One region of the Bradyrhizobium sp. GW821-FHT13H06 genome, then DNA from elsewhere that is predicted to be linked to it. Evidence: predicted binding sites of a transcription regulator. Region 1 holds the regulator's gene; each other region holds the start of a gene.
The links. Region 1 encodes LexA, which represses DNA repair genes until DNA is damaged. Its sites were predicted from a motif close to TGTTCNNNNTGTGTTCNG; they were not measured.
Positions count from the first base shown of each region.

Region 2: ruvC (crossover junction endodeoxyribonuclease RuvC) is a predicted target of LexA. The motif match lies at 4,953-4,970, and genes of this name have one in related genera.
Region 3: AC1RQP_RS25945 (ribonuclease T2 family protein) is a predicted target of LexA. The motif match lies at 5,273-5,290, and genes of this name have one in related genera.
Region 4: AC1RQP_RS14030 (YifB family Mg chelatase-like AAA ATPase) is a predicted target of LexA. The motif match lies at 5,147-5,164, and genes of this name have one in related genera.

Region 1 covers NZ_JBXAPN010000001.1:196,388-204,205, forward strand. The annotation lists gene AC1RQP_RS00975 (hypothetical protein) at 326-1,294, shown strand; gene AC1RQP_RS00980 (hypothetical protein) at 1,892-2,071, shown strand; gene AC1RQP_RS00985 (hypothetical protein) at 2,079-2,366, opposite strand; gene AC1RQP_RS00990 (hypothetical protein) at 2,883-3,080, opposite strand; partial or broken gene AC1RQP_RS00995 (ComEC/Rec2 family competence protein) at 3,256-4,632, shown strand; gene AC1RQP_RS01000 (hypothetical protein) at 4,756-5,190, opposite strand; gene lexA (transcriptional repressor LexA) at 5,676-6,377, opposite strand; gene AC1RQP_RS01010 (molybdopterin molybdotransferase MoeA) at 6,554-7,765, opposite strand.
Region 2 covers NZ_JBXAPN010000002.1:922,340-930,157, reverse strand. The annotation lists gene AC1RQP_RS11315 (methyl-accepting chemotaxis protein) at 558-1,982, opposite strand; gene AC1RQP_RS11310 (methyl-accepting chemotaxis protein) at 2,091-3,839, opposite strand; gene AC1RQP_RS11305 (YebC/PmpR family DNA-binding transcriptional regulator) at 4,044-4,790, shown strand; gene ruvC (crossover junction endodeoxyribonuclease RuvC) at 5,001-5,528, shown strand; gene ruvA (Holliday junction branch migration protein RuvA) at 5,769-6,386, shown strand; gene ruvB (Holliday junction branch migration DNA helicase RuvB) at 6,407-7,441, shown strand; gene AC1RQP_RS11285 (DUF6869 domain-containing protein) at 7,539-7,818, shown strand, end outside.
Region 3 covers NZ_JBXAPN010000006.1:419,049-426,866, reverse strand. The annotation lists gene uvrC (excinuclease ABC subunit UvrC) at 106-2,181, opposite strand; gene AC1RQP_RS25960 (outer membrane protein) at 2,416-3,039, shown strand; gene AC1RQP_RS25955 (cold-shock protein) at 3,110-3,325, opposite strand; gene AC1RQP_RS25950 (23S rRNA (adenine(2030)-N(6))-methyltransferase RlmJ) at 3,590-4,450, opposite strand; gene AC1RQP_RS25945 (ribonuclease T2 family protein) at 4,535-5,227, opposite strand; gene AC1RQP_RS25940 (hypothetical protein) at 5,348-5,809, opposite strand; gene AC1RQP_RS25935 (hypothetical protein) at 5,994-6,287, shown strand; gene AC1RQP_RS25930 (DUF3617 domain-containing protein) at 6,330-6,860, shown strand; gene AC1RQP_RS25925 (ATP-binding protein) at 7,034-7,818, opposite strand, start outside.
Region 4 covers NZ_JBXAPN010000003.1:334,903-342,720, reverse strand. The annotation lists gene AC1RQP_RS14045 (histidine phosphatase family protein) at 1-521, opposite strand, end outside; gene AC1RQP_RS14040 (PAS domain-containing hybrid sensor histidine kinase/response regulator) at 584-2,845, opposite strand; gene AC1RQP_RS14035 (hypothetical protein) at 2,972-3,439, opposite strand; gene AC1RQP_RS14030 (YifB family Mg chelatase-like AAA ATPase) at 3,549-5,087, opposite strand; gene AC1RQP_RS14025 (YaaC family protein) at 5,260-5,832, shown strand; gene AC1RQP_RS14020 (PilZ domain-containing protein) at 6,108-6,353, shown strand; gene AC1RQP_RS14015 (tetratricopeptide repeat protein) at 6,433-7,203, shown strand; gene AC1RQP_RS14010 (CpaE/TadZ family protein) at 7,238-7,818, opposite strand, start outside.

The DNA of each region.
Region 1 (7,818 bases):
AAGCGATGGGCGGCGGTTGACCGAGCCCTTTGAGGCTCAACGGACGCGCTTGGCGGCGCGGTACCGACCGGACCTTTATGGCCGGGGCGTGCCGTTCTGTCCAGAGGGCTTCGGCCCTTAAAAGCGGTGCACCTGTCTCACTGGCAGGCTCTCACCCCCCGGCTGCTCCGTCTGTCACGGAGCGCGGCTGTGAGAGGCCGAGAACCAGTGAGCAATTCTTATGAAAACCTTAACGCACGGAAATTCCCCGCCGACCTCCTCCGCATGTGATCAGAGCGCGCCGGCCAGCAAAGAGCCGATTTCGACAACACGCAGGAGCTTTATCATGAATTCGATCGTCACCCTTCCAATCGTCGCCGCCGTTCCAATCGCATCGCCGTCTATCGCCTCCGCAACGCCTATCGCGGCCGCGTCGATCGCGCCGACAAAGTCGAACGCACCGTTGGCGCGGGCAGAGCAGATCGTCCACGTGCTTCGCTCAAGGTTTGTCACCACGAACTGGAAGCTGGACGAAGACGCTGCGGAGCGAATGCTTAACTACTTCCGCACTCACAATGTCGAAGAGGAGCAGGACCTCGAGGAAGATGGCGAAGTGTTCCACTCGGACGTTGTTTCGTTCTTCGCTCGGTACAATCAATCCCTTGACTGGGTGATCTTCGGAGATCCCGCCGGCCTGATTTGCAGATGTGCCGCGGACTCCTCTGCGGGCATTTCTGCGGATGATGCAGAACTGATCGCGCTGAGCGGGCAATTCCGGGCGGCCGAAGCTGAATGGAGCCGGCTCAACAAGATTTCAGATGAGATGGATGGTCTACGCTGTATTCCTGTCCCCGAAACGCTAAAGGTCGACAACGGCGACGCTGACCTTGGACTTCCCGAACCGACCAATGAAAGTATCTATGGATCACGCGAAATCGAACAGATGCGCGCCGACAAATGGTACCGAATTACAAGGGCCACGGAAGACAACGGAGACTTTACGCTGTCAGTCCGACACTTCGAGCCATCGGCAAAAGCGCGAGCCCGTGCTGACGAGATCATCGCCGCCTACATCAGCTGGGATCGACGATCGAGGAGACGACCGAACGGTTTCCGCGCCGCCGAGCATGCCACCAATGAAGCGTTTCGGCGTTGCACCGCAATCGAGGAGCGCATTCTGAAGACGCGAGCAGTGACGCTGGCTGGCATGATCGCCAAAGCGCGGTGTCACGAACTGATCTCGGTCGGCGGATTTGCGGAATCGATAGCTGAGGACCTGCTTGCAATTGCCAGTAGGGAGCACCTGACGGCCTGACGTTCGCGTTCTAACCGCACCGGAAGCGCGACCGACAGCGGCTGACGACGCACCGCCGGCGATTGAGGCGCTGACAATGAGGCCCGCTGGTCGCACCGGCGGGCTTACCAAGAAAAGGTTGTGGCATGGTGGGCTGCTACCGTCCCCATCACCTAAAAGCGAGTATTGTCCGTCTGCTCAACTTTGGGAGGTTTGAAATGACACGTATTTTGCTGATTGCTCTCGCACTGACCTTCGTAGCTCCGACCGTTAGCGCGATCGCGGGCCCATGCGACACCTCTTCCGACCGCGCGTCCGATGGTTCGCGGTGCGGCGATCGTGCCGCTGATCGTAGGCCTGGCGGCAAGTAATCCACTGGGCCCGCCGGTTCGCGCTGGCGGGCCTTTTGTTGGGCAAGAGTAAGCCAGTAGTTCTCCGGCCCAGAACAAATGGTGAGGAATAACGCACCCGCTTTGTTCTTTCTGCGTGTATTTATAAGCGGAACACCCTGTAAGGTCCGCGTCAGCTTGGTGGTTATAAGTTGAGTTCTGTAGTGTCCTAATTTGCTTTTTGTCATTTGGACGGTGCTATAATCGTTCCGTTCTGGGAACGACTGCCATGGACTACCGCGCTTACGTCTTAGACGATGAGGGGCGCATCACCGGCGTGCATGAGCTGGACTGCGCCAATGATGAAGAGGCTAAGCAGAAGGCCGCTCAATTGCTCGATGGGCACGATCTTGATGTCTGGAACCGAGCGCGGCACGTCACCCGATTGAAGCACCACACAAGGCAGTAAGGCCGCCTTAGTCGGCGGCCTCTTTCGTGCCTATAATCGCCAGCCGTGGGTTGCCTCGATCGAAGTCAGGCCGCATGTCGGCGCCGCGGCTTCCGCATCCCTGACAGACGAACTGCGGCTCGATATCAGACAGCCGCACCTGATCGCCCCAGCGGCCGGCGTCGAGGGCAACGTGACGGCCACAGTGGCAATAGACCAGCACGCCACGAACGCCCATGCCGCGCATCTCACCGAAGGTGATCTTGAGCGGCCGGCCGTCGGCGTGGGTGGGCGTGTGGCGTCGAGGGCGAGGCATGTCGCCGTCAAAGCGGGATCGTAAGTATCTCGCAAACTATCAATCCCTTGGGGCAGGGAGCGCGCGCATCGTGGGTGTGGAAAAGCGAGAAACCGGGCCGTGATTCTGCGGATGCCTCGCGAGATTGTGTCGTTGCGGGTAGCGGCGGCTCATGCGATCCTGAAGGCGGCCCGGAGGTGCACTCCGGACCGCCCCCTGGGGAGCCAACTCGGTGGGTCATGCGAAGGCCGGCGTCGTAACCGCCGGCCTTTTGCTTTTCACCGAGCTCCGCATTGGTCAGAGCCAACCATGGCGAACCAAGGGCAGAGCGCCGATGAAGCACCGAGCACGACGATTGTGCCTCAATCGGATTATGTACGGCATCACGAAGTGGCGACCTCAACACCGGGCTTCACCGGATGGACGCTTCCGAATCCACTGAGCCTTGACGTGAAGATTTGGCGGTCTCATCGACGCCATGGGGCAGCATCAGCATACATTGACGAGCTCGACGTCTGTCCTGGGTCACGCCGGCCTCTATTTGCAGTCTGTCACGATCTGATCCTGGCGCGAATCCATGCCCCGCAGGCATTCCCGCACTTCGCCAGTGACGCGATTGACGCGCCAGATCAGCGCCGGTCCGCTCGCCATCTGGTAAGGGGCTACAAGCTGAGCCGCGACAATGCATGCGCCGATCACAGCGGCGCCGGCCAAGATGGATTGCGGAATGGTCATCACGCCTCGCCCCCCAAAAAAGTAATCGCAGCCAATTGAAGCGCAGCAGAGCGGTGCGGGCAAGCTGGCGCCTTTGCGTCCGAAGCCGCTTCCCGCCTGCTTCCCCTGTCGGAATCGTGGGAAGCACAGGCGTAGTAAAGCTCTGTAACGCTTACAAAAAATCTTCTCTTGACCGATCTCCGGCTATCACATGGCGGTCGTCGCCGGCGTCGTGTTCTTCGCGGTGCGCGCGCTGCTGGCGCTGATTCCGGGGCTGGCGGCCGGCTTCGCCATCAAGAAATGGTCGGCGGCCGCGGCGATGGTGGCGGCTGCGTTCTATCTGCTGCTGTCCGGCGCCGAGGTCGCGACGCAGAGATCGTTCTTCATGACGGCGGTGGTTTTGATCGCCGTGATGGTCGATCGCCGCGCCATCACGTTCCGGACGCTGGCGGTGGCCGCGCTGATCGTGCTGGCCGTCGCGCCCGAGGCGCTGGTTCATCCGAGTTTTCAAATGTCGTTTGCGGCAACGCTCGGGCTGGTGGCGCTGGTGCAGATCGGCATGCCGAACCTGCTAGCATCGCCCGATCATTCCGCAACGGCGCGGATCGCACTGTGGGGCGGCCGCGAGATCGCGATGCTGTTCCTGGCCTCGTTGATCGCCGGGCTTGCGACCACGCCCTATGCCGCCTTCCACTTCCACCGCGTGACGCCATACGGCGTGCTCGCCAATCTCGGCGCGATGCCGGTGGTCTCGGCGCTGGTGATGCCGGCGGGGCTGCTGGGATTGCTCGCAGCGCCTTTCGGGCTCGACGGCGCGTTCTGGTGGCTGATGGGGATCGGCATCGAGTGGATGGTCGCGGTCTCGCGCTGGGTGGCGGCTCTGCCCGGTGCAGTCGGCCGCATTCCCGCGTTCGGGATCGCGCCGCTGATCGCGGCGAGCCTCGGGATCATCGTGATGGGGCTGTTGCGCACGCCCCTGCGCTGGTCCGGTGCCCTGGTGCTGCTTGCCGCGATCCTCTGGGCGATGTCGGTGCGGCAGCCCGATATCCTGATTGCCGGGGATGGCGCGAGCGTCGCCGTGCGGGGCCGGGACGGGCGGCTGCATGTGATCCGCGCCGGCAAGGATGGCTTCCTGCTGAGGGAGTGGTTGGCTGCCGATGCCGATCCGCGCGATGCCGGCAGCGCCTCGCTGGCCGACGGTGTGTCGTGTGACGAGTCCGGCTGCGTGACGCCGCTCGCGGACGGACGGCTTGTCGCGTTGGCGTTGCGCATCGACGCTCTGGCTGATGATTGCAGCCGCGCCGCGCTGGTGGTGACGGCGCGGCCCACGCCGCCCGATTGCGCGGCGATGGTGGTCGACAGGCCGCGGCTCGCCAGTCAGGGCGCGCTGGCTCTGACGCAGAGCGGTGACGGCTTCTCGGTTCGGGCGGTGAGGGCGAGAGGCACGAGCCGCCCCTGGCTGCCGGCCGGCGCCGGCGAGGGGGATTTCGACGGCAGCCTTGCGCCGAAGACGGCCGTGCCCCGCAACCGGGACGCAACGCCATCGGAGACGGACTTGCAGGCGGACGATTGAGGAGCGATGCGGGAGAGGTCGGTCGGGATCTCGCAGCAGGACGCAAACCATACCATCTCGCCGGCCTCGGCCGGCGATGGCATTTCATTCCTGGCCCACGACCATCGGCCGGGGGCGACGACGTCAGCCGATCGGCAGGCGCGTGATCGTGGACCGCGTGTCGGCGACGATCTGCGGCTTGTGCTCGCGTTCGCCAACCGGCTGGGTCACCGGCAGTTGCAGCACGGTCGCGCGCTGGCCTTCGACGAGCTGTGTCACCAGCACGTATTTGCCGTCGGGGAATTCGATCGCGTCATGATGGCGATCGGGAATGTGCGGGTCGATCTTGCCGAACTTGCCGACGCGGGAGTTCACGGTGCGCGTCCAGATCCAGCGATTGTCGTAACGGACGTTGTCCGCGAAGGCGAGCTCCGTTCCCGGCAGCAAGCAGACCGCGACGGAGAGATCGGCTTCGGAGGCGAAGCCGCGCGTCGAGGTGCCGCGGAAGGTCGTCGTGACGATCGTCTCGCCGACTTCGGCGGGGCGCGTCGCGACAGCATGCAGGCTGTAGTCACACATCGGGTGCTCCTCATGCGAAGATAGCAACCCGCACCTCTTTTTGAGGCGCAGGCCTCTATCAGGGTGGAAGCACGCAACGCTCTGCTTCGTTGTAGGCAAATCTGCGGCTGGACGCCGCAAGCCGCGATCACATTATCTTTCCCGGATTCGATAGGAACAAAGCCGACGCCTGTGTATTCGGAAGGCGCGTGTCGGCGCCTCGCGGCGCCGACCAGCCAGAGCATTGCCAGCTCGCTTGCCGAATGGCGGTGCGATTGTATGGCAACGGCTTACGTCGCTGATGCTGCGATCGGCGCCGCAACATCGTCCATGGAAAGTCTGGCGCATCACGTGTCCTCGAACTCTCAGGCCCGCGAAGCGATGCTGCGTCGTGCGGCGTGTCGAGGATGGCGCCGAAAGAGGGGGCCGGACAATCTGAGCAGAACCGGAAAAACCATCCAGCCGGAGCGGACAGTGATCCGCTCCAATAGATATCGAACGACCGCTCAGTACTTGCGGTAAAGCCCGATCAGCTTGCCCTGAATCTTCACGCGGTTCGGCGGAAGAATGCGGACTTCATAGGCGGCATTGGCGGGCTCGAGCGCGATAGAGGCCCCGCGGCGGCGGAAGCGCTTGAGCGTGGCTTCCTCGTCGTCGATCAGCGCCACCACGATGTCGCCGGTATCGGCGCTCTCGTTGCGCTGGATCAGCGCCATGTCGCCGTCGAGGATGCCGGCCTCGACCATCGAATCGCCGCGCACTTCGAGCGCGTAGTGCTCGCCCGAGCCGAGCATGTCAGGCGGCACGCTGATGGTGTGGCTGCGGGTCTGCAGCGCCTCGATCGGCGTGCCGGCCGCGATGCGGCCCATCACGGGCACCGCGACGGGACGCTCGCCCTCGTCCACAGGCGGGCTGGAGGTCGTGCGGACCTTGCCGAGATTGCCCTCGATGACGCTCGGCGTGAAGCCGCGGCGACTGCCGGCGGCGGCCTGCAACTCGGGCAGCTTGATCACCTCGATGGCGCGGGCGCGGTTGGGCAGGCGGCGGATGAAGCCGCGCTCCTCAAGCGCAGTGATCAGGCGATGGATGCCTGACTTCGAGCGCAGGTCGAGCGCATCCTTCATCTCGTCGAAGGACGGCGGCACGCCGCTTTCCTTCAGACGTTCGCTGATGAATCGCAGAAGCTCGTATTGTTTGCGCGTCAACATCTCGACCAAAGTCCCCCGGTTGATGTCGTTCAATTCCGAGACGAGGAAGTCAGCGATAAGCTGCTACACGTTCGAAACAAATCATGAACGGACACTATATGTTCGATATGTGTTCCGCAACTGCTTAATTTACGGTGAACAGAGCGAAGCTCGCGCCATGCGTGTGGCCGTGCAGCTCACACCGGCAGGCGCAGCACCTCGCAAGGCGTGCCGGCCTCGGCCCTCGGCGCGAACGGTGCGCGCACGAGAAGTACCTGCGCCGCAGCGAGATTCGCAAGCAGAGAGGAGTCCTGATGGCTGACGGGAAGGGCGACGAGCGTGCCGTCGTCACGCTGTTCCAGGCGCGCACGCAGATAATCCTCGCGTTGGTCATTGGCACCGAGATCGCGGCCCAGCACGGCGCGCTCGCGGCGATGATGAATCATTGAACGGCCCGACAGGGCGCGAATCAACGGCACCATGAACAGGAAGGCGCACACGTAGGACGACACGGGATTGCCGGGCAGGCCGATCACGCGCATTGCGCCGAGCCGTCCGTGCATCATCGGCTTGCCGGGCCGAATCGCGATCTTCCAGAACGCCATCGAGATGCCTTCGTCCTTGAGCGCCTGCTGGACCAGATCGTGGTCGCCGACCGAGGCACCGCCGGTCGTGATCAGGATGTCGGCGCCGCTCTCCCGGGCGCGACGGATGCCGGCGGAAGTGGCCTCCAGCGTATCGGCGGCAATGCCGAGGTCGATGGTCTCGGCGCCCGCGCTGCGGGCGAGCGCGTGCAGGGCATAGCCATTGGAATAGACGATCTGGCCGTGACCGGGCGTGGTGCCGGGCATCACCAGCTCGTCGCCGGTGGCGAGAATCGCGACCCTCGGACGGCGGCAGACGGCGAGATGCGGGTGATTCATTCCGGCGGCCAGCGCGAGATCGCGCTCCGTGAGACGGCTTCCCTTGCGGAGCAGCACGTCTCCCTCGCGGAAGTCGACGCCGGCGGAACGGATGTGCCGCCCGGAAATCGCGGCTTCCTTGATCGTGACGAGCTTGCCTTCCGCGACAGTGTCTTCCTGGATCACGACCGCATCGGCCCCGTCGGGAACGACGCCGCCGGTGAAGATCCGCACGGCTTCGCCGGGGCCAACCCTTCCCGCGAACGGACGACCCGCCGCGACCTCGCCGACCACCGTCAGCCTGGAATCGACCGTTGCCGCGTCAGCCGCGCGCACGGCATAGCCATCCATCGCCGACATGGCCTGCGGTGGCTGCGTGCGCCGCGCCGCGACGTCGCGCGCAAGCACGCGATGATAGGCCTCATCGAGGGAAACCATCTCTTCAGGTAGCGGCTCTGCATCCGCCAGCACCGCGGCAAGCGCGTCAGAAACGGGCATGAGGGCCACGGGCGGAAACTCCTGCAAATCGTTGGCGAGAGTTCTAGCCGAGTGCAGGCGCG
Region 2 (7,818 bases), on a different contig from region 1:
AATCGTCATGTTTTGACCCATTTTCGTCGCGTGCGACATCGGCCGCCGCAGATGATCGTGCGAACGCGCAAAATCATGCAAAGACGAAACTCGTGCGATTGGGAAAGTGGGGCGGCGGGGAACGGCCGACATTGTTGTGCCCTCTCCCCTTGTGGGAGAGGGCGGCGACGTCAGTCAACGCGAATACGTTTGGGGTGAGGGGTCTCTATCCGCGTAGGACCCTCGTCATTATCGAGCAGTTCTGCCCGCGGAGACAGACCCCTCATCCGGCGCTTCGCGCCACCTTCTCCCACAAGGGGAGAAGGGAAGAGGGGGTCAATTTCGGAATAGTCGCATTATGCCCCTGTTTTGCCTGACGGGTCAAGTGTGGGGCGCATCCCGCCCAGCACTCGAATCATCTCCACGTGGGGGAAGAGGTGACCCGCGACCAGGTCTGATTTGATCGCCCTCTTGGCGCACGCCTAAGCCATTGATTCCGCACAACCCGGCTACTGTGCATGGGGTTGTTTTCGAACTTTTTGTTTTGGCGAGAACGGAGCGCGGTCGCGCAGCAACCGTCAGCTCTGCCGAAAGCCCATCCGGAAGGCGCCCCAATGTTTGCCGCGGACCACGATCGGCGAGGACAGATCCTTCATCAGCACGAATTGCCCGCCGCCCATGTCGCGGCGGTAGGTCTGCAGCAGGAACGGCTTCGTGTTGCCTGCGACCTTCTTCACCGTGCGGTCGGTGAACAGGCGGCGGTTGCGGCAGTTGGCGTTGTTCCAGACCGGGTCCTTGCCCTGCGGCAGCCGGTAGTTCGGATTGTGGGTCGGCAGATAGCCGCCCCTGGCCCAGGCGACGCAGAACACGATGCGGGGATCGGATTTCTGGATCGGGTCCTGGATCGCGGGCAGCACGCGGTCGGTGAACTCGACGTAGTCGGTGAGGTACTGTCTTGGATCGGTGCCGGGGATCTCGCGGTAGTTCTCGTCCATGAGCTGGTCGAGCGTGATCTCGCCGCGATCGATCGCAGCTTCGAACTCCGCCGAAATCCGCTTCGCGGTGTCGACGACGACGCGGATCAGCGGCGCGTCCGACGTCTCCACGCCGCTGTCGGCGATCAGCGCGATCAGACCTTCGGAGGCGTCGAGCAGCTTCGCCACCCGCTCGTCGGCGTTCTTGAGATCGCGCGAGGACAGGTCGACGCCCCTTGCGAGCTCGTTGAGCTCGCTGATGACGGTGTCGCAATGTCCGAGATTGGAGGTCGCCGCGCGCGTGACGCTGCCAATCTCCGCCTCCACGGAGGCGAAGCCCTGCTGGACGCGTGAGATGATGCCGGAGATCGCTTGCGCGCCTTCGCCGGCGGTCTTGGCGCGCTGCGAAGCGTCGCTGCTCTCGCCGATCAGGCCTTCGATCTGGCCGTCGAGATCGCGCACGGTGTCGGAGATCTGGTGCGTGGCCTGGCGGGTGGCTTCCGCGAGATTCTTGACCTCGCTCGCGACCACCGCGAAGCCGCGGCCGGCATTGCCGGCGCGCGCCGCTTCGATGGTCGCGTTCAGCGCGAGCAGATTGGTCTGCTTCGCGATCGCCTCGATCGAGCCGGAGACCTTCGCCACCTGCGCCAGCGCCGAGCCGACGGCGCTGAGGCGCGCCTCGATCCGCTCCACGGCTGCGACCAGCTCGGAGATATGGCTGACCGCGGTGTCGACGGCGCTGCGCGATTGCGCGATCTCGCCGACTGCCGCGGACGTCGTCGTCTGTACGGCCTGCGATGCGTTGGCGATGTCGTGGTTGGCCGACACCATCGTCTCGGCCGTCTTCTGCAGGTGGTGGAAGCGTTCCGACTGGCTCGCGACGCGGCTTGCGACCTCCTGAACGTTGCCGGCGATGTCGGCGAGTTCCACGCCGAGGCCGCCGATGCGGTCGGCGAGCTGGTCGATCAGCCGCTCGGCGAGGGTGCGGTTGGAGCCGGTGTCCATGACGGCAAGGTGTGCGACGGACATGTTCGATGAGTCCTCCAGTCAGAGCCGTTCACCGGCTCACGGCGGCATTCCCATTCCAAATTCGACCTTAGAGGATGATTCGCCGCGGCCGTCTTGCCTGAGCGTGCACTACAGCTTGTAGGCAGTGCGAAATCCGCCCCAGTGCCGGCCTTGCACGCGGATCGGGACGTCGATCTCGCGCATCATCACCGTGTTGCCGTTGCCCATGTCCCGCGCATAGCTCTGGACCAGGTACGAGCGCAGGTTGCGCGCGGCAGCGAGCCCCGCCGGATCGTTGAACATCCGCCGGTTGCGGCTGTTGGCCGTGTTCCAGGCGACGTCGCCCGGCCGCTGCGTGTGCGAATAGATCTTGTTGTGGACCGGCAGGAAGCCGTTGCGGTCGACCATGGCGCAGAACGCCATCCGCGGCTCCCTCGCCAGAAAGGCTTCCTGGAACGGCGGCAGGGCGCGGTCGGCCCAGTCCAGATATTTCGTGCGGAATTGCTGCGGATTGGTGCCCGCAATTTCCACGTAGTCCGTGTCGAACAGGTCCTCCAGCTTGACCTCGCCGCGCGCGACCGCCTGCTCGAATATCTTGGTCAGCGCATTGCCCGCCTCCATGGCACGGGTGACCAGCTCCGTGTTCTCCTCATGGATCGACCAGAGCTTGTCCTCGATCTTCTCGTTGAGCGCGGCGCTGGCACCAACGAATTGCGCGCGGGCGCCTGCCTTGGATTGCTCGACCACGCGCAGGCGGCAGGCGCCGATGTCTTCGAGGGTGCCTTCGATCATCGCTTGCGGTGCAAGCCTGGCTGCATCCGCGCCGCCGATCAGAACGCCGTCCATCGCGATTTCGTAGACCGGCATGACCCCGCGCGTGGTCTCGAACCTGAGATGGCAGGGCAGCCGCTCGGTCTTGCGGCGGTCGGCGTGCTCGCTCTGGCCGAGCAGCACGGCGCAGCGCGATTTCAGCTTTTGAGCAAAAGTGGTAACGGCCTTGCCGGCGCTGGCGACGCTCTCGCCATGGGTCTCGGCCGCCTTGGTCGCGGCATCGATCTCGGCCGCGCTCTCGCCGACCGAGATGATGAACTCCGAGGCGCTGGCGGCATTTCCGGAAACTTCGCTGGTCGTGGCGTTCTGCTCGGCGACGGCGCCGTTGACGGTGTCGAAGACCGGGCGGATCGCCTCGATCGCCTGCGAAATACGGTGCACGGCATCGGCGGAGCCGGCGGCGTCGCGCTGGAGCGCGTCGATCTTCCTGGTGATCTCTTCCGTCGCGCCCTGGGTCTGCACCGCGAGCGCCTTGACCTCGGTGGCGACGACCGCAAAGCCTCTGCCCGCATCGCCGGCGCGTGCGGCCTCGATGGTGGAGTTGAGCGCGAGCAGCGTCGTCTGCCGCGCGATCTGTGCGATCAGATTGACGACATTGCCGATGGCGGCGGAGGATTCGCGCAGGCGCTCGACATTGGCGCGGGCTTCCTGCGCCGCGGCGCTGGCCTCGTCGGCGAGCTTGCCGGCATTGCGGACCTGCGCGCCGATTCCTTGCGCGGACTGGGTGAACTTGTCGGCGGCATGGGCGAAGGTGGAGGCGGTCGACTGCGCCGCGTTGGTCCGGCCGGTCAGGGCGTCCGTGCGGTCGCGAATGGCGGCAAGCGTCGCGGCGGTCGCCTCGGCGCCGCCGGCCACCGAATTGGCGGCCCGTTCGAGCTGGCGGATCATGGCGCCCAGCTCGAGTTCCAGCAGTTCCAGGATTTCCCGGGCCGAATCACTTTCGGCGGCCGGGGCCGGCGCGGAATGGGCCGCCGGCTGCGGAGCCTCCAGGGCTGTCGCAGGCGCAGCCGGGTCCGGCAGACGCTTCCGAAATAATCCGAACGCCATCGGGCCTCTCTTGTCGGAGAACGGTCGGGCGCTATTTTCGCAGCCCGGAATGAAATCAGGGTTAACGGTGCCTGACCTCTAGGCACGGGCGAGTACGGTGTTACCTTAAAGTCGTAGAGCCTCTTTCATTTCGGTGGGTTGGCGGCCTATAAGGCCGCGCTTCCCACGTTCACCTTGGCGCACGATTCCTTAACGAGACCACGCATGGCCGGACATTCCCAATTCAAGAACATCATGCACCGCAAGGGGCGGCAGGATGCCCAGAAGTCGAAATTGTTCGGCAAGCTGGCGCGGGAAATCACCGTCGCGGCCAAGCTCGGCACGCCCGACCCTGCCATGAACCCGCGCCTGCGCGCCGCCGTGATCGCCGCGCGCCAGGAGAATATGCCGAAGGACAACATCGAGCGCGCCATCAAGAAGGCGCTCGGCAGCGATGGCGAAAACTATGACGAGATCCGCTACGAGGGCTACGGCCCGGGCGGCGTCGCCGTCATCGTCGAGGCGCTGACCGACAACCGCAACCGCGCCGCTTCCGACATCCGTTCCTTCTTCACCAAATCCGGCGGCAATCTCGGCGAAACCGGCTCGGTGTCCTTCATGTTCGACCGCACGGGTGTCATCGAATACGACCGCAGCGTCGCTTCCGACGACGCCGTGCTCGATGCCGCGATCGAGGCCGGCGCCGACGACGTCGTCTCCGGCGAAGGCGGTCATGAGATCTACGCCTCGACCGAAGGCTACCGCGACGTCGCCAAGGCGCTGGAAGCCAAGTTCGGCGAGCCGCGCAAGGCCGCGCTGATCTGGAAGCCGCAGAACACGGTCACCGTCGATGACGAGACCGGCGAGAAGCTGCTCAAGCTGATGGACCTGCTCAACGAGCATGACGACGTGCAGCAGGTCTACGCCAATTTCGAGATATCGGACGCGCTGGTCGCGAAGATGGGCGGCTAGGGCTCGCGTGTCCCGGACGCGCTGCAGCGTGAAACGCTGCTGCGCAGAGCCGGGACCCATCGTTCTCCGGGTCCAGACGCCTTCTGGGCCCCGGTTCAGCGTCGCGGCACTGCGTGCCGCGCTACGCCCCGGGGCACGAGACCGCCTTTCCCCTGTTACTTCCGTTCTGTTTCTGTTTCCCCCGCGGCGGCCAGCCGCTATCACTGGCCCATGACCGCGCTCCCGATTCGTGGCCCCGTTCGCATCATCGGCATCGACCCCGGCCTGCGCCGCACCGGCTGGGGCGTGATCGAGGCCGAAGGCAATCGCCTGATCTACGTCGCCTGCGGTTCGGTGGAGCCGCCGGACGATCTGCCGCTGTCGAGCCGCCTGCTCGCGATCCATGAAGGGCTCGCGGCCGTTCTCTCCAACCACCAGCCGATGGAAGCGGCGGTCGAGCAGACCTTCGTCAACAAGGACGGCGTTGCCACGCTGAAACTCGGCCAGGCCCGCGGCGTCGCCATGCTGGCGCCCGCAATGTTCGGCATCTCTGTCGCCGAATATGCGCCGAACCAGGTCAAGAAGACCGTGGTCGGCGCCGGTCATGCCGACAAGCAACAGATCGCGATGATGCTGAAGATATTGCTGCCCAAGGCCGAGCCGCCGTCCGCGGACGCCGCCGACGCGCTCGCCATCGCCATCACCCACGCCCATCACCGCCAGAGCACGGCGCTGCGGCTGAAGGTGGCGGGTCTCTAATGCGCGTTGTGAGGCACAGATGAGCCGCATAGACGGTGTGCTCCCTCCCCCCTTGTGGGGGAGGGGCGGGGAGAGGGGTAGCCGCAGCGGCGGTGCCGCCGTCATTGACGAGCCTGGCGCGCAGTCCTCACGCCTTCGAGACAATCCCCGTGTGGCACCCCCCTCCCTGACCCTCCCCCACAAGGGGGGAGGGAACGGACAGACGATGCCGTGCGTCCTTCAAGCGATGGGTGCGCAGCGATGATCGGCAAGCTCAAGGGCCTGATCGATTCCTACGGCGAGGATTTCGTCATCCTCGACGTCGGCGGCGTCGGCTACCAGGTGCACTGCTCCTCGCGCACGCTGCAGCATCTGCCCTCGCCCGGCGAGGCCGCCGTGCTGTCGATCGAGACCTACGTCCGCGAGGACCAGATCAAGCTGTTCGGCTTCCGCACCGACCAGGAGCGCGAATGGTTTCGCCTGCTCCAGACCGTGCAGGGCGTCGGCGCCAAGGTCGCGCTCGCCGTGCTCGGCACGCTGGCGCCGGCCGATCTCGCCAATGCCATTGCGCTGCGCGACAAGGCCGCGGTGGCACGCACGCCCGGCGTCGGCCCCAAGGTCGCCGAGCGTATCGTCACCGAGTTGAAGGACAAGGCGCCGGCCTTTGCCAATGTCGACCCGGCCGTGGTTCATCTCGCCGGCGCCGTCGACGACCAGCGCGCGCCGCGCCCCGTGGCGGATGCGATCTCCGCACTGGTCAATCTCGGCTATGGTCAGCCGCAGGCCGCCGCGGCCATCGCATCGGCCTCGCGTAGTGCGGGCGAGAATGCCGAGACCGCGCAGCTCATTCGTCTTGGCCTGAAGGAGCTCGCGAAGTGAGCGATCCCAAGGCCAGCCGCATGGTTTCTCCCGAGCGCCGCAGCGACGATGTCGGCGATACCGCGCTGCGCCCGCAATCGCTGTCCGACTTCGTCGGCCAGCAGCAGGCGCGCAAGAACCTGTCGATCTTCATCGAGGCGGCGCGCAAGCGCGGCGAGGCGCTGGATCACGTGCTGTTCGTCGGGCCGCCCGGCCTCGGCAAGACCACGCTGGCGCAGATCGTGGCCAAGGAGCTCGGCGTCGGCTTTCGCGCCACCTCGGGGCCTGTCATCGCCAAGGCCGGCGATCTCGCCGCCCTCCTCACCAATCTCGAAGAGCGCGACGTGCTCTTCATCGACGAGATCCATCGCCTCAGCCCGGCCGTGGAAGAAGTGCTCTATCCCGCGATGGAGGATTTTCAGCTCGACCTCATCATCGGTGAGGGGCCCGCCGCGCGCTCGGTGAAGATCGAGCTGTCCAAGTTCACGCTCGTCGGCGCGACCACGCGCGCTGGCCTTTTGACCAATCCGCTGCGCGACCGCTTCGGCATCCCGGTGCGGCTGAATTTCTACACGATCGAGGAGTTGGAGAGCATCGTCAGCCGCGGCGCGCGCGTGCTCAATGTCGGCATGAGCGCGGACGGCGCCAACGAGATCGCGCGCCGGGCCCGTGGCACGCCGCGCATCGCCGGCCGCCTGCTGCGGCGCGTCCGCGATTTCGCCTCGGCGGCCGATGCCGACAAGATCGACCGCAAGATCGCCGATCACGCGCTGAGCGCGCTCGAAGTCGACGCCGCGGGGCTCGACGCGATGGACCGCCGCTATCTCACGACCATCGCGCTCAACTATGGCGGCGGCCCGGTCGGTGTCGAGACCATGGCCGCCGCGCTGTCTGAGCCGCGCGATGCGATCGAGGACATCATCGAGCCCTATCTGATCCAGTGCGGCTATCTGCAGCGCACTCCGCGCGGCCGGCTGCTCACCTCGCACGCCTTCCGCCATCTCGGTCTCGCCGAGCCCAGCCGCGATCCGTCTCAGTTCGGCCTGTTCGGCACCGATCCGTCCGAAGACGACTGACTGCCGCAACCGGTGAACCCGCCGGTTCAATCCCATCACTAATCCGATGCGCGGCGTACGGCATCGCCGCTCTCGCACACGGATTGGAGTGGGAAGAATGGGGCTGACGGACGACGCTGGATTGCTCGAGGTCATTGCGGCTGCGCCGCAGCTGCAGACGCCTGATGAGACCGAGGCGTTCCTGGACCCGATGCCGCTCGGCGAGCTGGCGTCGATGTGGTGCGCGCTTCAACGCGTCAGCCGGCGCGACCAGGTCGGCAGCATCTGGGCCTTGAAACTCTATTTCGATCGTCTGCCGCACCGCCGGCCGCAACAGGCGCTCGATCTCGTGCTGGAAGTGCTCAAGTCCGAGGCCGACAAGCCGACCGTGATGCAGC
Region 3 (7,818 bases), on a different contig from region 1:
TCCTACCAATACCGCTCGGGCCTGAAGGTCAACCGTTCCGCTTCCCAGATGGGTGCGGGATACGACGACCATATGACCAAGGCTCCCTTTGGGTCCCCCTTTAGTTCATCCCGGCTGGGGATGGAAATACTCGAAAATCCTGCGGGCGCTCTCGGCGCTCACCCCCGGAACCTTGCCGAGATCGGCGATCGAGGCCCGCTCGATCTCCTTCAGGGTCCCGAAATGATGTAGCAAGGCACGTTTGCGGGACGGGCCGATGCCCGGAATCTCCTGCAAGCCGGCCTCGCGGATGTCCTTCTTGCGCAGCTTGCGGTGCGAACCGATGACGAAGCGGTGAGCCTCGTCGCGCAGGCGCTGGATGAAATAGAGCACGGGATCGCGCGGCTCGAGCTTGATGGCCTCGCGTTCCGGCATGAACAGGGTCTCGCGGCCGGCATCCCGGTCCGGTCCCTTGGCGACCGACATCAGCGACACCTGCGTCAGGCCGAGATTTGCAAAGATCTCGCGGACGGCGTTGAGCTGCCCGCGGCCGCCGTCGATGATCACGAGGTCGGGCCATTGCGGGAAGTCGTCGTCCTTCGCCTTGGCTGGACCCTCCTCGGGCGGATTGATCAGGCGCTTGAGACGGCGCTCCAGCACTTCGCGCATCATGGCGTAATCGTCGCCTGGCGTCAGTCCTTCCGACTTGATGTTGAACTTGCGGTACTGGTTCTTCACGAAGCCGTCGGGTCCCGCGACGATCATGGCGCCGACCGCATTGGTGCCCTGGATGTGGCTGTTGTCGTAGACCTCGATGCGCTTGGGCGGGTGAGGCAGGTTCAACGTTGCGGCCATGGCGTCCAGCAGGCGGCCTTGCGTCGCGGTGTCCGCGAGCTTGCGGCCGAGCGCCTCGCGCGCATTGGTCAGCGCGTGGGTGACGAGTTCCTTCTTCTCGCCGCGCTTGGGCGCCGTGACCTCGACCTTGTGGCCGGCCTTGATCGACAGCGCATTGGCGAGCAGCTCGCTCTCCTCGATCTCGTGCGACAGCAGGATGTTCCTCGGCGGCGGCTTGTCGTCGTAGAACTGGGCGAGGAACGAGCCGAGCACTTCCTCCGGCGTAAAGGTCTTTTCCGCGCGTGGGAAATAGGCGCGGTTGCCCCAGTTCTGGCCGGTGCGGAAGAAGAACACTTCGACGCAGGAGAAGCCCCCCTCCTGGTGGATGGCGAACACGTCGGCTTCTTCCACCGTGCGCGGATTGATGCCCTGCTGCGACTGGATCGCCGAGAGCGCAGCAAGGCGGTCGCGGTAGAGCGCGGCGCGCTCGAATTCAAGCTCGTTGGCCGCCTTCTCCATCTCCCCGGCGAGCTCCTGCTTCACTGCATGGCTTTTGCCGGAGAGGAAGTCGGTCGCCTCGCGCACGAGCGTCGTATAGCCGGGAAAATCGATCTCGCGGGTGCAGGGGCCGGCGCAGCGGCGGATCTGGTAGAGCAGGCAGGGCCGGGTGCGGCTCTCGAAGAAGGAATCGGTGCAGGAGCGGATCAGGAATGCGCGCTGCAGCGCCGTGATGGTTCGGTTGACCGCGCCCGCGGAGGCGAACGGGCCGAAATAGCGCCCGGGCCGGGTCTGCGCGCCGCGATGTTTCAGGATCTGCGGCGCCCAATGGTCGCCGGTGATCAGGATATAGGGAAACGACTTGTCGTCGCGCAGCTGCACGTTGAAGCGCGGCCGCAGCTGCTTGATGAGGTTCGCCTCGAGCAGCAGCGCCTCGGTCTCGGTATTGGTCGAGACGATCTCCACGGTGACGGTGGCGGCGATCATGCGCAGGATGCGGGCCGGCAGCGGCGCACTCTGGCGCGCATAGCTGGACAGGCGCTTTTTGACGTTCTTGGCCTTGCCGACATAGAGCACGTCGGAATTCGCATTGAGCATGCGATAGACGCCGGGCGAGGTGGGGGCGAGCCGAACCGCGCGTTCGATCGCCTCGTGGCCGGTCGCGAGCGGGCCTTCTCCGACGGCGCCACTCTCCTCTAGGATATCAGGCAGCCGCGCATCGTCCTCGTCGTCGCCGCTTGCGCTGGCGGGATCGAGGTCCGGCGGCGCCGTCTCCTGTTGGATCTCCTGGGGCGGGCCATCCGGTGCCATGCCGCGCCGGGATTTGCGCGCGCGTGCGTCGTCCGGATTGTCGGTGGAATCGTGAACCATGGGGACGAATTTAGGCGCTGGGGGTGTCGATTTGAAGTTCCGGCCCTGCCGCACGCACAGGTCCCGGTAACGCTTCCTTAAGTCTGTTAACAGCGCAGTAACCCGACTTAACAGCCCTTTAACTTAAAACTCTCGATAAATCCTACGCGAAAAGTTCTTGGTTCCGTAACCATGCAGGGCCGGCGCGGCGGCGCAGGCATCGCGCAGGTTGCGACAGTTGCGTTGGAGTGAGTGATGAAGGGGCTCGTTGTGGGCGCGGCCGCGTTGGTTGCGGCCGGCTGGACGGCTTCGGCAGAAGCCGCCGATCTCAGTTATGGGCAACGTGCGCCCTATACCGTCAACCAGCCGCTCAATGCCTATAGCTGGGCAGGTCCCTATCTCGGCGGCAACATCGGCTATGAATGGGGTTCGGTGGACAACAACCCCTCGAAGCCGTCGGGCTTCGTCGGCGGTGTGCAAGCCGGCTACAATTTCCAGAACGGCCCGTGGGTGTTCGGTGTCGAGGGCGACATCCAGGCCGCCGGCGCCGACGACACCTTCGCGCCGTGGAAATTCTCCAATCCGTGGTTCGGCACCCTGCGGGGCCGCGCGGGATACGCGTTCAGCAACGTGTTGTTCTACGGCACCGCCGGTCTTGCGTTCGGCGAGCTGCGTGGGCAGACCTTCGGTTGGACGGAATCGCACACCACTGCGGGCTGGACCATCGGTGCCGGCGCGGAAGTGGGCCTCGCGCCGAACTGGAGCGTCAAGCTCGAATATCTCTACATCGATCTGTCCACGAGTCAGTTCGCGATTACGGGCGTGTCCAACGGCTATAGCGCCAGCGTTGTCCGCGCAGGCGTGAACTATCACTTCTGACGTCTCAAGAAGAAAATACCGGACCAGCCTCCCGGCCGCTCGCGGTCGGGATTTTTTTGCGCCAGGCTCGCTAGGCGAGGATCACCAGGTTGACCGCCTTCGGGCCTTTCCCCTTCTTGTCCGGTTCGACTTCGAAAGTGATACGCTGTCCTTCGGCAAGGTCCTTCAGTCCCGCCCGCTCCACAGCGGTGATGTGAACGAAGACATCGCGACCGCCGTCGTCAGGCTTGATGAAGCCGTAGCCGCGCTCGCCGTTGAAGAACTTGACCGTTCCCGTCATGGCCATCGGGAAACTCCCCCTCATTGCTCCTCCGCCGCGACGCAGACTCACGTCACGACATGACCGGGCCTTACGGAGCCCGGGAGCTGGCCATCCTTGGACGGACCTCATCGGTCCGGCCGGATCTTTCTTAGGCCTTCACTCCGCCGCAACCATTCGCGGAAGCGGAACGTAAAGCCAGTCACGGAAACAGCATAATACGGTTCGTTGCAGATTGACTACCGGTCCTGCATATTTTTCCCAAGAATGCCGGAGTGTTACGGCTTGGCTTTAAGGCTTGGGCACCTCCAATCGGAATCTGGCAGCTCCGCCCTGGCCGAGCGGCATTTCCAGTTCGGGCAGAATGGTCTTGAGCTCGCCGTGCAGCGTATAGGGCGGATTGACGATCAAGAGCCCGGTGGAAGTGAGGGCGGCTCTGTCGGCCTGCGGCGCGACGCTGAATTCGAGGCGCAGGCATTTCCCGGGGGGCTTTGCTGCAGCTGCGAGCCGCACGACCGTCTGGGCCAGCGTGTCGGTGGCGCGCCGGTTCTTGGCCGGGTACCAAATTACATAGATACCGGTTGGCCATTTCGCGAAAGCCGCCGAGAAGGCTTCGCCGAGCCGCTCGAACTCGTCCTTGGCCTCGAAGGGCGGGTCGATCAGCACGAGGCCGCGCCGCTCCTTCGGCGGCACGAAGGCCGGCAGTGCCACCCAGCCGTCGAGATCGACCACGCGGGCCTGCTCGTCGCGGCGCAGCACGTCGATCAGCGCTTTCCGCGCCTTCGGCTCGAGCTCGCATGCGACGAGCCGGTCCTGCGGCCTGAGCAGGCCGCGCGCGATCAACGGCGAGCCCGGATAGGCCTTGAGCTCGCCCTTCGGATTGAAGGCGCGGACGATGTCGAGATAGGGCTTGGTCAGCGCCGCGGTCTCGTTCGACAGGCGCGCCTGCAGCAGCCGCGCAATGCCGGTCAGCCATTCGCCGCCCCGGCGCGCCTCGTCGCTGTCGAGATCGTAGAGGCCGGCGCCGGCATGGGTGTCGATGACGCGGAACGCCGCCGGCTTGTCCTGCAGATAAGTGAGGATGCGCGCCAGCACGATGTGCTTGATGACATCGGCGAAGCTGCCGGCGTGGAAGGCGTGGCGGTAGTTCATGGCGGAGAGTTACGACATCGCGCGACGCTGCGCATCATAGTTCGCGCGATGCGCGCCTCGAAACGACGATCGGAGCAGTCGGCCTCAACCGCCCCTGATCGGCGGCATCGTCACCTGGTCGCGGCGGCAGGCGCGGCGCTCGATCTCGTCGCAGGCGCGGAATTGCAGGTCCTTGCTGAGGCAGATGCGGACCTCGGACAGCCGTGTCCGGTTGCAGGTGACCGAGATGCTGGCAGTGCTGAGGCCCGGATTGGCCCTGATGAAGGCCTCCTCGACTTCCGCCGGCGCCACGGTCTTGGCCTGCGAGAGATCGAGATAGTCGGCCGGGATCTTGATCGCGGCGCGCGCTTTCCGGATCGTCTCGAAATAGCTGCGGCCCTCAAGCCCGGAGCAGGTGCCATGCTTGTCCCATTCGTTGAAGATCAGGCCCGGCGCCGGCATCAAATCGAGCATCGATGACACGATGTTGCGGTTCAGCCGCGGCGCCGGGCGCTGGCAATATTCCGGGAAGCCGTTCTCATATTGCGGCCACAGCCCATGCACGACGAAAGCGTAGGGCCGTCCGCCGCACTGGATCTGGGAGCGGCCGCCGCGCTCGGCCGCCTCTTCGCAGAACGAGGGCGACCACGACAGCGCGAGCACATAGAAGTCGAACTCGCCCGGCGCGTTCTGCCGCTTGTCCTGGGCTTTCGCGCCGCCGGCGAGCGTTGCCAGCCCGGCGGCGAGGGTCAGCGAGATCATCAGACGGGACAACGAACGCAATCTGGGATGAAACATGGCAACGCCCCTCAACTAAACTGTGCGCGCAGCCTAGCAGGCAAAGAGAACATTTCAAGAACAAAATTCGAAGATGCTGTCGTCTGCGGGTTGATCAGCCCGAATCAGACGCTCTTCGGATCAGGGCTTGGCGGCGCGGCAGGCCGGATTGTAGGCCCAGTTGCGGTCGAGCCCGACCACGCACCATTCGACGCCATCGCCATAGCCGGCGAAGCCGGCATCCTCGGCGATCGAGAAGTGCACTTTACGCACCTTGCCGTCATTGAGCATGGCCTCGCCGGTGCAAAAGCGGCGCGGAATGTTGTCGGACTGCCAGGGCCTGAAGGCGACCTCGCGAACGGCGGAGAAGCTGGTGATCTTCAACGAGGAATTCCAGAACGAGCTCTCTTTTTCCCAGAACTGGGTGGCGATCGTCGGCAGGGCCTTGTCGCAATCGACGACGGCGCCGTCGTAGCGCGGTCCGCTCAGCCAGAAATTCAGCTCGAGTGGATTGGCGGCCCTGGCCTCGCCGAGCGACAGCGCCCCGAAAATGAGGCCGAGCAGGGCGGCAAAGCGAAGCGATTTCGGGGAGGGGGCGCGCATGGTCAATCCAGACAGCTCAAGTCTTGCGAAGTTCAGACGGTGCCGCGAAGGCCGGGGGAGGTCAAGTGCAGCGCGGCAACACTTGGCCAGGAGTTGACCGGGACGTCGCGGCCAACCGGGCTTCTGTTCTTTTCACTTCCATCCCGGCACCGTAGACTGGCGCCAGCCAATTGGAGTGACGGGAATGCGAATCATTGCGGCCGCTGGCCTTCTTGCCCTGGGTCTGATGGCGAGCCAGTCGGCGCGGGCCGACATCCTTCCGGTGCCGCCGTTCAAGGGTAACGACACCGGCGGGATCATCGCCTATTCGATGGCGACCCAGGTCGACGCGCGTCAAGTCGCGGTCGATCACTGCGCACGCTACGGCAAGGTCGCCAAATTCCTGGCGGTGCAGGGCTATGACGGCGGTTACATCTCTTTCGCCTGCCGCTGGGTGCCCTATGGTGCCGCCGAGCAGCCGATCCGCACGCTGTACTGAGGCGCTGTCGAAGGTCGGCACTCTCAGCCGGGAGTCTCCCACATGACGCGCAAACTCGCTTTGCTCGGCGCGGCCATTTGTCTCGTGTTGTCGGCAGGTACCGCGAGCGCCGACGATTTGCCGGTACGAAAGGCTGGTCTTTGGGAAATGAAGCTGGTCACGACCGGCTCGCCCATGCCCGAGATGACCATGCAGCACTGCACCGACGAGACCGTCGACAAGGAGATGAGCAACAACGTCTCCCCGATGGCCAAGCAGATCTGCGCCAAGCAGGAGATCAAGAAGACTGCGACCGGCTATGTCAGCGATTCCGAGTGCAACGTCGCGGGTGTCAGCACGACGTCGCATGCCGAGATCACGGGCGATTTCAACTCGGCCTACACGGTGAAGACCACCTCGCACGCGCAAGGCGGCGTCGCCGGCGCGGCCGGCCGCGATAGTACCATGACACTGCAAGCCAAGTGGCTGGGCGCCTGCAAGCCGGACCAGAAGCCCGGCGACATCGTGATGCCCGGCGGCTTCAAGATGAACGTGCGCGACATGGACAAGCTGAAGGCGCTGCTGCCGAAGTAGGTTTGTCTTCCTCCCCTCTCCCCTTGTGGGAGAGGGTGGCTCGCCGCGTTAGCGGCGAGACGGGTGAGGGGTTTCTCTCCGCGAATTCAAATGAGACTTGCACGCGCGGAGAGATACCCCTCATCCGGCGCTTCGCGCCACCTTCTCCCACAAGGGGAGAAGGTGAAGAGCAGCTACACCGGAATCCGCACGCTCGCCCTTAATCCCCCCATCGGGCTGTCGCCGAGCGTGATGTCGCCGCCATGCGAACGGGCGATGTCGCGGGCGATGGCAAGGCCGAGGCCGGTGCCGCCTTCGTCCTGGTTGCGGGCGTTGTCGAGCCGCAGGAATGGCTTGAACACTTCTTCGCGCAAGTGAGCGGGAATGCCCGGGCCGTCGTCGTCGACCGTGACGGTCAAATAACGGTGATCGCGCTGGCCGGTGATCGCGATGTTCCTGCCGTAGCGTGCCGCGTTGGTGATGAGGTTGGCGAGGCAGCGCTTGAACGAGGCCGGCTTCACCGTCACCACGGGCAGGCCGTGGAACGCGACGGTCGCGTTGTGGCCGTGGCGTTCGGCATCGCTGCGCAGCTCTTCGAGCGCCTGGGCCATGTCGGTCGGCTGCGACTGCTCGCCGGAATCGCCGCGGGCGAAGGCGAGGTAATCCTCCAGCATCATCGACATCTCGTCGACATCCTTGCGCATGCCCTCGAGCTCCGGACTGTCGCCGATCAGCGCCAGCTCGAGCTTGAAGCGGGTCAGGATGGTGCGCAGATCGTGGCTGACGCCGGCGAGCATCGCGGTGCGCTGCTCCATCGTGCGCTCGATGCGCGACTTCATTTCGAGGAAGGCGACTGCCGCCCGCCGCACCTCGCGCGCGCCCCTCGGGCGGAAGTTCGGCGCCTCGCGGCCCTTGCCGAAGCTCTCGGCGGCATCGGCAAGGCGCAGGATCGGCTTGATCTGGTTGCGCAGGAACAGCA
Region 4 (7,818 bases), on a different contig from region 1:
CCGGCTTCCTTGCCGAAGGCATCGGCGATGTTCGTTTTGTGGGTGACCAGGAAGGTGTTGGTGCCTGCCTTCGGCGGCGCATCGACGAGCTGACGCACGGCCTGCCCGGCCTTTGCATTGGCACCGGTCGGGTTTGCCATTCCCGATGCGCTGGCATTGCTGCTGTCCGTGAGCGCATCGACCGGCCTGACCTCGCGGCCGGAGATCAGCCTGCCCGCCTCGGCCGCGCGGTTCAGCCTGCTGGTGTAGACCTCGCCGATCGGGATCGCCTGCTCCCTGATCGCCGCCCCGATCTGGCGCGCCATGTCCCTGCCCTTGTCGCTGAGCTGACGCTGGGCGCTCATGTCGTCGAACTTGAACGGGTAGACGTCCTTCTGGCTGTCGTCGGTCGCGGTGTGCCGGAAGATCAGGACGTAACCGCCTTGCTTGAGCGACGAGATGAGGTCCGGGGCATCGGCTGCGGCGTGCCGGGAGATTCCAGCGAGGAGGGCAATAAGCGCGAGGCGGCAAAGCACGTTCATGCGCAAATCCTCTTTTGCAAATGCCCCCGGAGGATGGTGACGCGCAACGCGCTCGATTTCAATTAGCGATTGCCGGCGGGGATCGGGTTCCCGTGATCCGGGACTGCCAGATGCCGCGATGCGGCCAGCCCGGCCAGCGCCTCGTCCAGCTTCTCCCGGTCGAGCGGCTTGATCAGAAATCCGTTCATGCCCGCCTCGAAGCAGGCATGGCGATCCTCCGCCAGCGTGTTGGCGGTAAGCGCCAGGATCGGCGTGTGCTGACCGCCCGTGGCGGCCTCATGCGCGCGGATGCGTTTTGTCGCCTCGATGCCGTCGAGCTGCGGCATCTGGATGTCCATCAGCACGAGATCGTAGGGCGTGCCGGCGGATGAGGCGGCGAGCCAGGATTCCAGCGCGGCCTCGCCATGGACAGCGATGACGACGCGGTGGCTGAGCTTGATCAGCAGCGAGCGCATCAGCAATGCGTTGATCTCGTTGTCCTCGGCGACGAGGATCGACAGGCTCTTCGCCGGCGCTGTACCGGTGGATGCGGCCGGCGGCTCCGGCGCGAGATCGGGCGAGGCGACCTCCGGCGTCAGGGCCAGGCGGGCGGCGAGCGAGGCGGCCCGCAGCGGCTTCATCAGAAAGCCGGTGAAGGCCGGCGACAGCTTCTCGTGGCGCGAGCTCGACGTCAGCAGCACGAGGCGCTGCAAGGCATGCGCGCGGGCCGCGTCACCCAGTTGGTCGGCAATGGCAGGGCCGATCGCGCGATCGATCAGCACCGCGTGCCACGAGCGTTCCGGCAACAGCGCTTCGGCGACCGCCGCATCCGCAACCAGGCAGGTCTGACCGCCCCAGCGCGCGAGGCGCCGCGCGATCAACGAGGCCTCGATGCCGTCGGCGACGAGGAGCATCGACTTGCCGGTGAGATCGGGGCTCGGAAATGCCGTCTGTCCGGCGCCGGCCTGCGCCGGCGGAAGCGGCACCGCGACCTCGAAGGTCGAGCCCCTGCCCGGCTCGCTCGTGAGCGTGATCCGGCCGCCCATGCGCTTGACGATGCGTTCGCTGATGGCAAGGCCGAGCCCGGTGCCGCCATAGGTGCGGGCAACGCGCTGGTCGGCCTGCTCGAACTCGCGGAAGATGCGCTGCTGGGCTTCGGCGGCGATGCCGATGCCGGTATCGCGGACCAGGAAGCTGATCTCGTTCGGCCAGATGCCGGGCTCGACGATCAGCGCAACGCCGCCGCCCGCGGTGAACTTGATGGCGTTGCCGGCGAGGTTGAGCAGCACCTGGCGCAGCCGCGCGGCGTCGCCGACGACCTCGAGCGGCAGACGCTCATCGACATAGGCGGCAATCTCGAGCGTCTTCGCCTGCGCGCGCGGCGCAAGCAGCTCGGTGATCTCCTCGACTAGGGTCGAGAGCGCGAAGGGACGTTGATCGAGGTCGAGCTTGCCGGCCTCGATCTTGGAATAGTCCAGCAATTCCTCGATCAGCGCCATCAAGGCTTCGCCCGAGGTCTTCACCGCCCTGGCATAGGTCGCCTGCTCCGGCGTCAGATTGGTGTCGAGCAGGAGGCCGCCCATGCCGATAATGCCGTTGAGCGGCGTGCGGATCTCGTGCGAGGCCATCGCGAGGAAGCGCGACTTGGCGCGGTTGGCGGCATCGGCCTGGTCGCGCGCGTCGGACAGCGCGCGTTCGGTCTCGGTACGGTCGGTGACGTCGCGACCCACGCTCTGCAGTTCGGCGGGCTGTCCGGCGTCGAGCCGGACATAGCCCTCGCGCCAGGCGATCCAGCGTGCGCCGAGCGGAGTTGCGATCTTCTGGTCGTGGATGCGCGTGCCGTTGCTCTCGCGGGCGCTGTCGCCCTGCTCCAGCACGTCGAAATCGAAGCGCGTGCCGACAAGTGCGCCGCGCGCTTGTCCTGCGAGCGCGCAATAGGCCTCGTTGGCAAAAGTGATGCGGCCCTCCGTGTCGCGCAGCACGATGAGGTCGCCCTGCTGCTCGAACAGGCTGCGGGCGCGTTCTTCCGCTTCCTTCAGCTCCCAATTGCGGTCGATCAAGGCCTCATTGTGGGCGGCGAGCGTGCGCAGCCGCCTGTTGACGAAGCGCAGACGCATGCTCAGCGTCGCAAGGCCGAGGCAGGCGAGCGCGAACAGGAAGCTCGCGCCGATCGCAAAGGCGTGGGGATCGTAGGCGGAATTCTCCGAGCGGCTGCCGGACACGAAACCATAGGCGCCGCCGAAGGTCGCCGAGAAGATCATGAAGGAGCGGATCGCGAAGGCAATGCGGGGGTGCTGCCGCTTGAAGCGGCGCATGCGCACCTTGATCCGGAACATCCGATCCATCGCCACCCGACCCGACTCTCTTGCTCGAAACCTGTGATCGCCGGCTGCCACGATGTCGCGCCGACCTTGCGAACAGTTTGCGGCCTGGGCCCCGCCTTCAGACAGGGTTGACGGGATGTTAACGGCTCAGAGCGAGGCGGCCTGGAGCTGGCGGTGGCCGCCGCGGGCGCCGACGATCAGCGCCGCAGCCTCGCGCTGCGAGAACGTCTTCGAGCGCACATAGATGCGGTAATCCGCCGGTCCTTCGCTGGAGAGATAGACCACCGGTCCGCCGTCGACGGGCTGCGCGGCAATCGAGATCAGCCGTGTCGAGGGGGTGAGCTCGCAGGAGTCCGGCTCGGAGCCGAGACCGTCGTCCACCACGGTGAAGTCCGCGGCGTCCGCGTCATCGGTGATCTGGACCCGCACCGTCGCCCGGGCGGGATCGTCGGTGAAGGCGACATGCACGTTGGCAGTCCAGAACAGGGAGGTGAGCTCGACCGTCGTGTCGCTGAGCGCGATGCAGGGATGCGAGACCGATCCGATCTCGGCACGGGCGAACACCGCAGCCGCCAGCAGGGGAACAACCGAGGCCAGGATCTTGAAACGCAACATGACACTCTACTCGCCGGGCCCTTCAGGAACTCACGACCGAAACGCGCGGGCCTTATGGTTTGCAGAGCGTAAAGGAAAATCGTTACCGCCGGGTTGATGCGCGATGCGATCACGCCATCTGCCGCACATCCTCCGCGAGTGCGCGGTAGGACAGCGCTTCGGCCAGATGCAGCCGGCCGATCTTGTCGGCGTTGTCGAGGTCGGCCAGCGTGCGCGCCACCCGCAGCACGCGGTGATAGCCGCGCGCCGACAGCCGCATGGTCTCGGCGGCATCGCGCAGCAGCTTGGCGCCTTGCGCATCCGGCTTTGCGATTTCCTCCAGCACCGAGGCGGGCGCCTCGGCATTGGTGCGGACATTTGGCAGGCCGGCATCCGCATAGCGCGCGAGCTGGATGTCGCGCGCCGCCGCCACGCGTGCGGCGACCTCGGCGGAGCCTTCCGCCGCCGGGGGCAGGATCAGGTCCGCCGCGGTCACGGCCGGCACCTCGATGCGCAGATCGATGCGGTCCATGAGGGGACCGGAGATGCGCGCCTGGTAGTCGCCGGTGCAGCGGTCGATGCGGCCGCGCTTGCAGGCATAGCCGGGCTCGAACGCATTGCCGCAGCGGCAGGGATTCATCGCTGCGACCAGCATGAAGCGGGCAGGGTAGGTGACGCGGTGATTGGCGCGCGACACCGCAACTTCGCCGTTCTCCAGGGGCTGGCGCAGCGAATCCAGCACGCGCGGATCGAATTCCGGCAGCTCGTCGAGGAACAGCACGCCCTGATGCGCCAGCGAGATCTCGCCGGGCTTGGCGCGCATGCCGCCGCCGGTGAGCGCGGCCATGCTGGCGGAATGATGCGGCGCGCGGAACGGGCGCCGCGCCGTCAGCGCGCCGCCTTCGATCTCGCCGGCGACGGAGGCGATCATCGAGACCTCGAGCAGCTCGCCCGGCGACAGTGGCGGCAGGATCGAGGGCAGGCGCGCGGCCAGCATCGATTTGCCGGCGCCGGGCGCGCCGATCATCAGCAGGTGATGCCCGCCGGCGGCCGCGATCTCCAGCGCGCGCTTGGCGCTTTCCTGGCCCTTGATGTCGCGCAGGTCGAGCGTGGAGGCGGGCGCCTCGTGCACTTTCGGCGAGGGCCGCGACAGCACCTGGGTGCCCTTGAAATGGTTGGCGATCTGGATCAGCGAACTCGCCGCGATGATCTGGATGTCCGGGCTCGCCCAGGCCGCCTCGGAGCCGCAGGCCGCCGGGCAGATCAAGCCTTCCTCGCGCGCATTGGCGCCGATCGCGGCTGGCAATACACCGGCCACCGGTGCGATCGAGCCGTCGAGGCCGAGCTCGCCGAGAACGGTGAAGCCGGTCAGCGCATCCGGCGGGATCGCGCCGATCGCCGCCATCAGCCCGAGCGCGATCGGCAGGTCGTAATGGCTGCCTTCCTTGGGAAGGTCGGCGGGTGCCAGATTGACGATGATCCGCCGCGCCGGCAGCGCCAGCCCCGAGGCGATCAGCGCCGAGCGCACCCGCTCGCGCGCCTCCGATACCGCCTTGTCCGGCAGGCCGACGATGGCGAAGGCCGGCAGGCCAGGGGCGACCTGCACCTGCACGTCGACCGCGCGGGCCTCGATCCCCTCGAAGGCGACGGTAGAAACCCGCTGAACCATGCTCGAACCAGCCTGCCCCTTTCGCGCAATTAGGGGTAGCAGAGCGCGGCCGCTTGCGCAAGAACAATACGGGAACATTCTCCGGAGCTTGGTGGCGGCTCGCTTGTGGAAAGCCGCTAATGTCTGGGTGAGCTGAGGTCAAATACAACCCGAGTTCAGATAATAACCGGAGATGCTGCTTACAGACATTGCGGTAATTAGAACAATCGAAGAGCGAGCACCTTGGGCGTCGCTTCAGCGGTTCCACAATGTGAGCACCGTCACCAATCAGCTCGTCAAGCTTCACGGACTGAGTAGGCAGCAAGAGCAGAATGCCCGAAAGCAGGCCCGCCAACTCCGATTTTGCTTGATGCAGGCCCGAGAGTACTTCCTCGCAAGCAAAGTGGTCTCGCTCGCTACCAAACCGACACTACTTTATTACTCGATCATGAGCTTGGCGTTGGCCGAGGTTCTTCTGAAGCAATCGGGAGACAGCAGTCTAGACAGGGCGAGAGAACATCACCGACACCACGGACTACTCTTTTCTGACACTCGCGCTGGAAATCTATCAGAGCGCCTTGAAGGCTCCGCTGGCGGGCTTTTAGCGCGACCTATGGTTCAAGGTGAGACGAAGGCGCGTATGGGCACCTTTGAGCTATGGCACCGAGGTGCGAGACCAATGCCTTACGTTGGTGAGCGGATACTGTCCCGCGCTTCTTCCCGTGAATTCCGAACGGGATCAGCCCATTCTCGATCGTTTCGATAGCTTCGACCGGAAGCGCAATTGAGAATTGTTCCGTTTTCCCAGCCATTTATCATTGAGACCCGCGGGCAGGATCGCCCGAAAAATTTCGAGCTGACGCACGTCCTTCGTACGAATGATACGGGACAATCCCGCAGGTCGCCAAATCCTAACCAGTCGTAAACGCGACGTGGAGACTACGTCTCGAATGCGGGCTTCTGTCCTCAGCACATTCCAACGAATGTCCATTACTCCTGAGGCTGCGGGATGGGCCGTGATCTAACAAGTGAAGTAGCAAGATGCTTGCAAATCGCCGGAGAAGCGAACGTCGGGTGTGCAGCCGGCTCGCCAAGATTCATTTTGGCGCGGGCTCGCTGCCGAGGGACTGCACGATCACGGATATTTCGGATGGGGGTGTGAAAGTGGTGGCGGAATTCCTGGAAGTGCCGCCGCAATTCACCATCATCTTCGCGCCCGACTATTCCCGCCAATGCCGCCTGCGCTGGCGCATCGGCTGCGAGTTCGGCGCCGAATTCGTGGACTAGGCCGCAGGGGCCGTCCTCCTTAACGGGACTTTAGCGTTAATGGGTCAGCATCTCTGATCAGTTGCCGAGTGATCAGAGTATGTCCAAGCGTTCGTCCCTCGCCCCTCCGGCGAGATTCCTGCTTCCCGCACTCCTGGTGCTCGGCCTGGGCGGCTGTCAGACGACGGGCCTCGAGGACGTCACCGGCGCGCTCGGCGGCAAATCGGAAACAGCCGGCAAGGCCGACGCCCGGTCGGACATGGACGCATTGCGCGAGCGCTATCGCGCCAGGCCCGGCGATCCCTCCGTTGCGCTCGCCTACGGCAAGGCGCTGCGCGAGACCGGCCAGCGCGCGCAGGCGGTCGCGGTGCTTGAGCAGGCCGTGCTCAGCCATCCCAGCAACAAGGCGCTGCTCGCCGGCTACGGCCGCGCGCTCGCCGATAGCGGCAATTTCCAGCAGGCCTTCGACGTTCTCAGCCGTGCGCATACGCCTGAGGATCCGGACTGGCGCATCTTGTCGGCGCAGGGCGCGGCGCTCGATCAGCTCGGCCGCAACGAGGAGGCGCAGCAATATTACGCCGCGGCGTTGAAGATCGTGCCGAACGAGCCGACCGTGCTGTCCAATCTCGGCCTGTCCTATGTGCTGCAAAACAATCTGCCGAAGGCCGAACAGGTGCTCGGCCGCGCCTATCAGCGCAATCAGAACGATCCGCGGGTTCGTGCCAATCTCGCGCTCGTGCTGGGATTACAGGGCCGAGAGGCCGAAGCCGAAATACTCGTGAAGGCCGATCTGCCGCCCGATCAGGCGGCGGCCAAGGTCGCGGCGCTGCGCCAGTTGCTGGCGAAGAAACAGCAAAGGGCGGACAAATAGTCCGCCCTCTTCCGATCTTTGCGATTCCCGATCTTTACGACGCCTTGCGATGCGGGGCCGACCCGCGCCCCGACCTGCCCTTCAGCTTCTTCAGGAGCGGCTCGAGCAGCGAGCGCTTCGGCTTCTTCACCTCGCCGCGGCCGGCAAGGCGGTTCGCCATGTTCTGGAACAGAAGGGTGGTGCGGTGGGTCTTGGCGACCTCCGCGATCATCTGGCCGTTATTGGCCGCGGTCGAGAACAGCTTCGAATCGAACGGGATCACCGCGATCGGCTGGCTCTCCATGGTCTTGGCGAACGCCTTGACCTCGATTTCCGCGCGCTTGTGCATGCCGACCTGGTTGATGCAGTACAACGGCGGGCGATCATTGGGGCGTGCCGCCTTCAGCACGGTCAGCATGTTCTTGGTGTTGCGCAGGTTCGCGAGATCGGGCTCGGCCACGATCACGATGTCGTCGGCGTTGACCAGCGCGCGCCGCGTCCAGCCGGACCATTGATGGGGAACGTCGAGCACGATGCAGGGCGTGGTCATGCGTAGCGTGTCGAACACCGCATCGAAGGCTTCGGTACCGAAATCATAGACGCGGTCGAGCGCAGCCGGTGCCGCCAGCAGGCTGA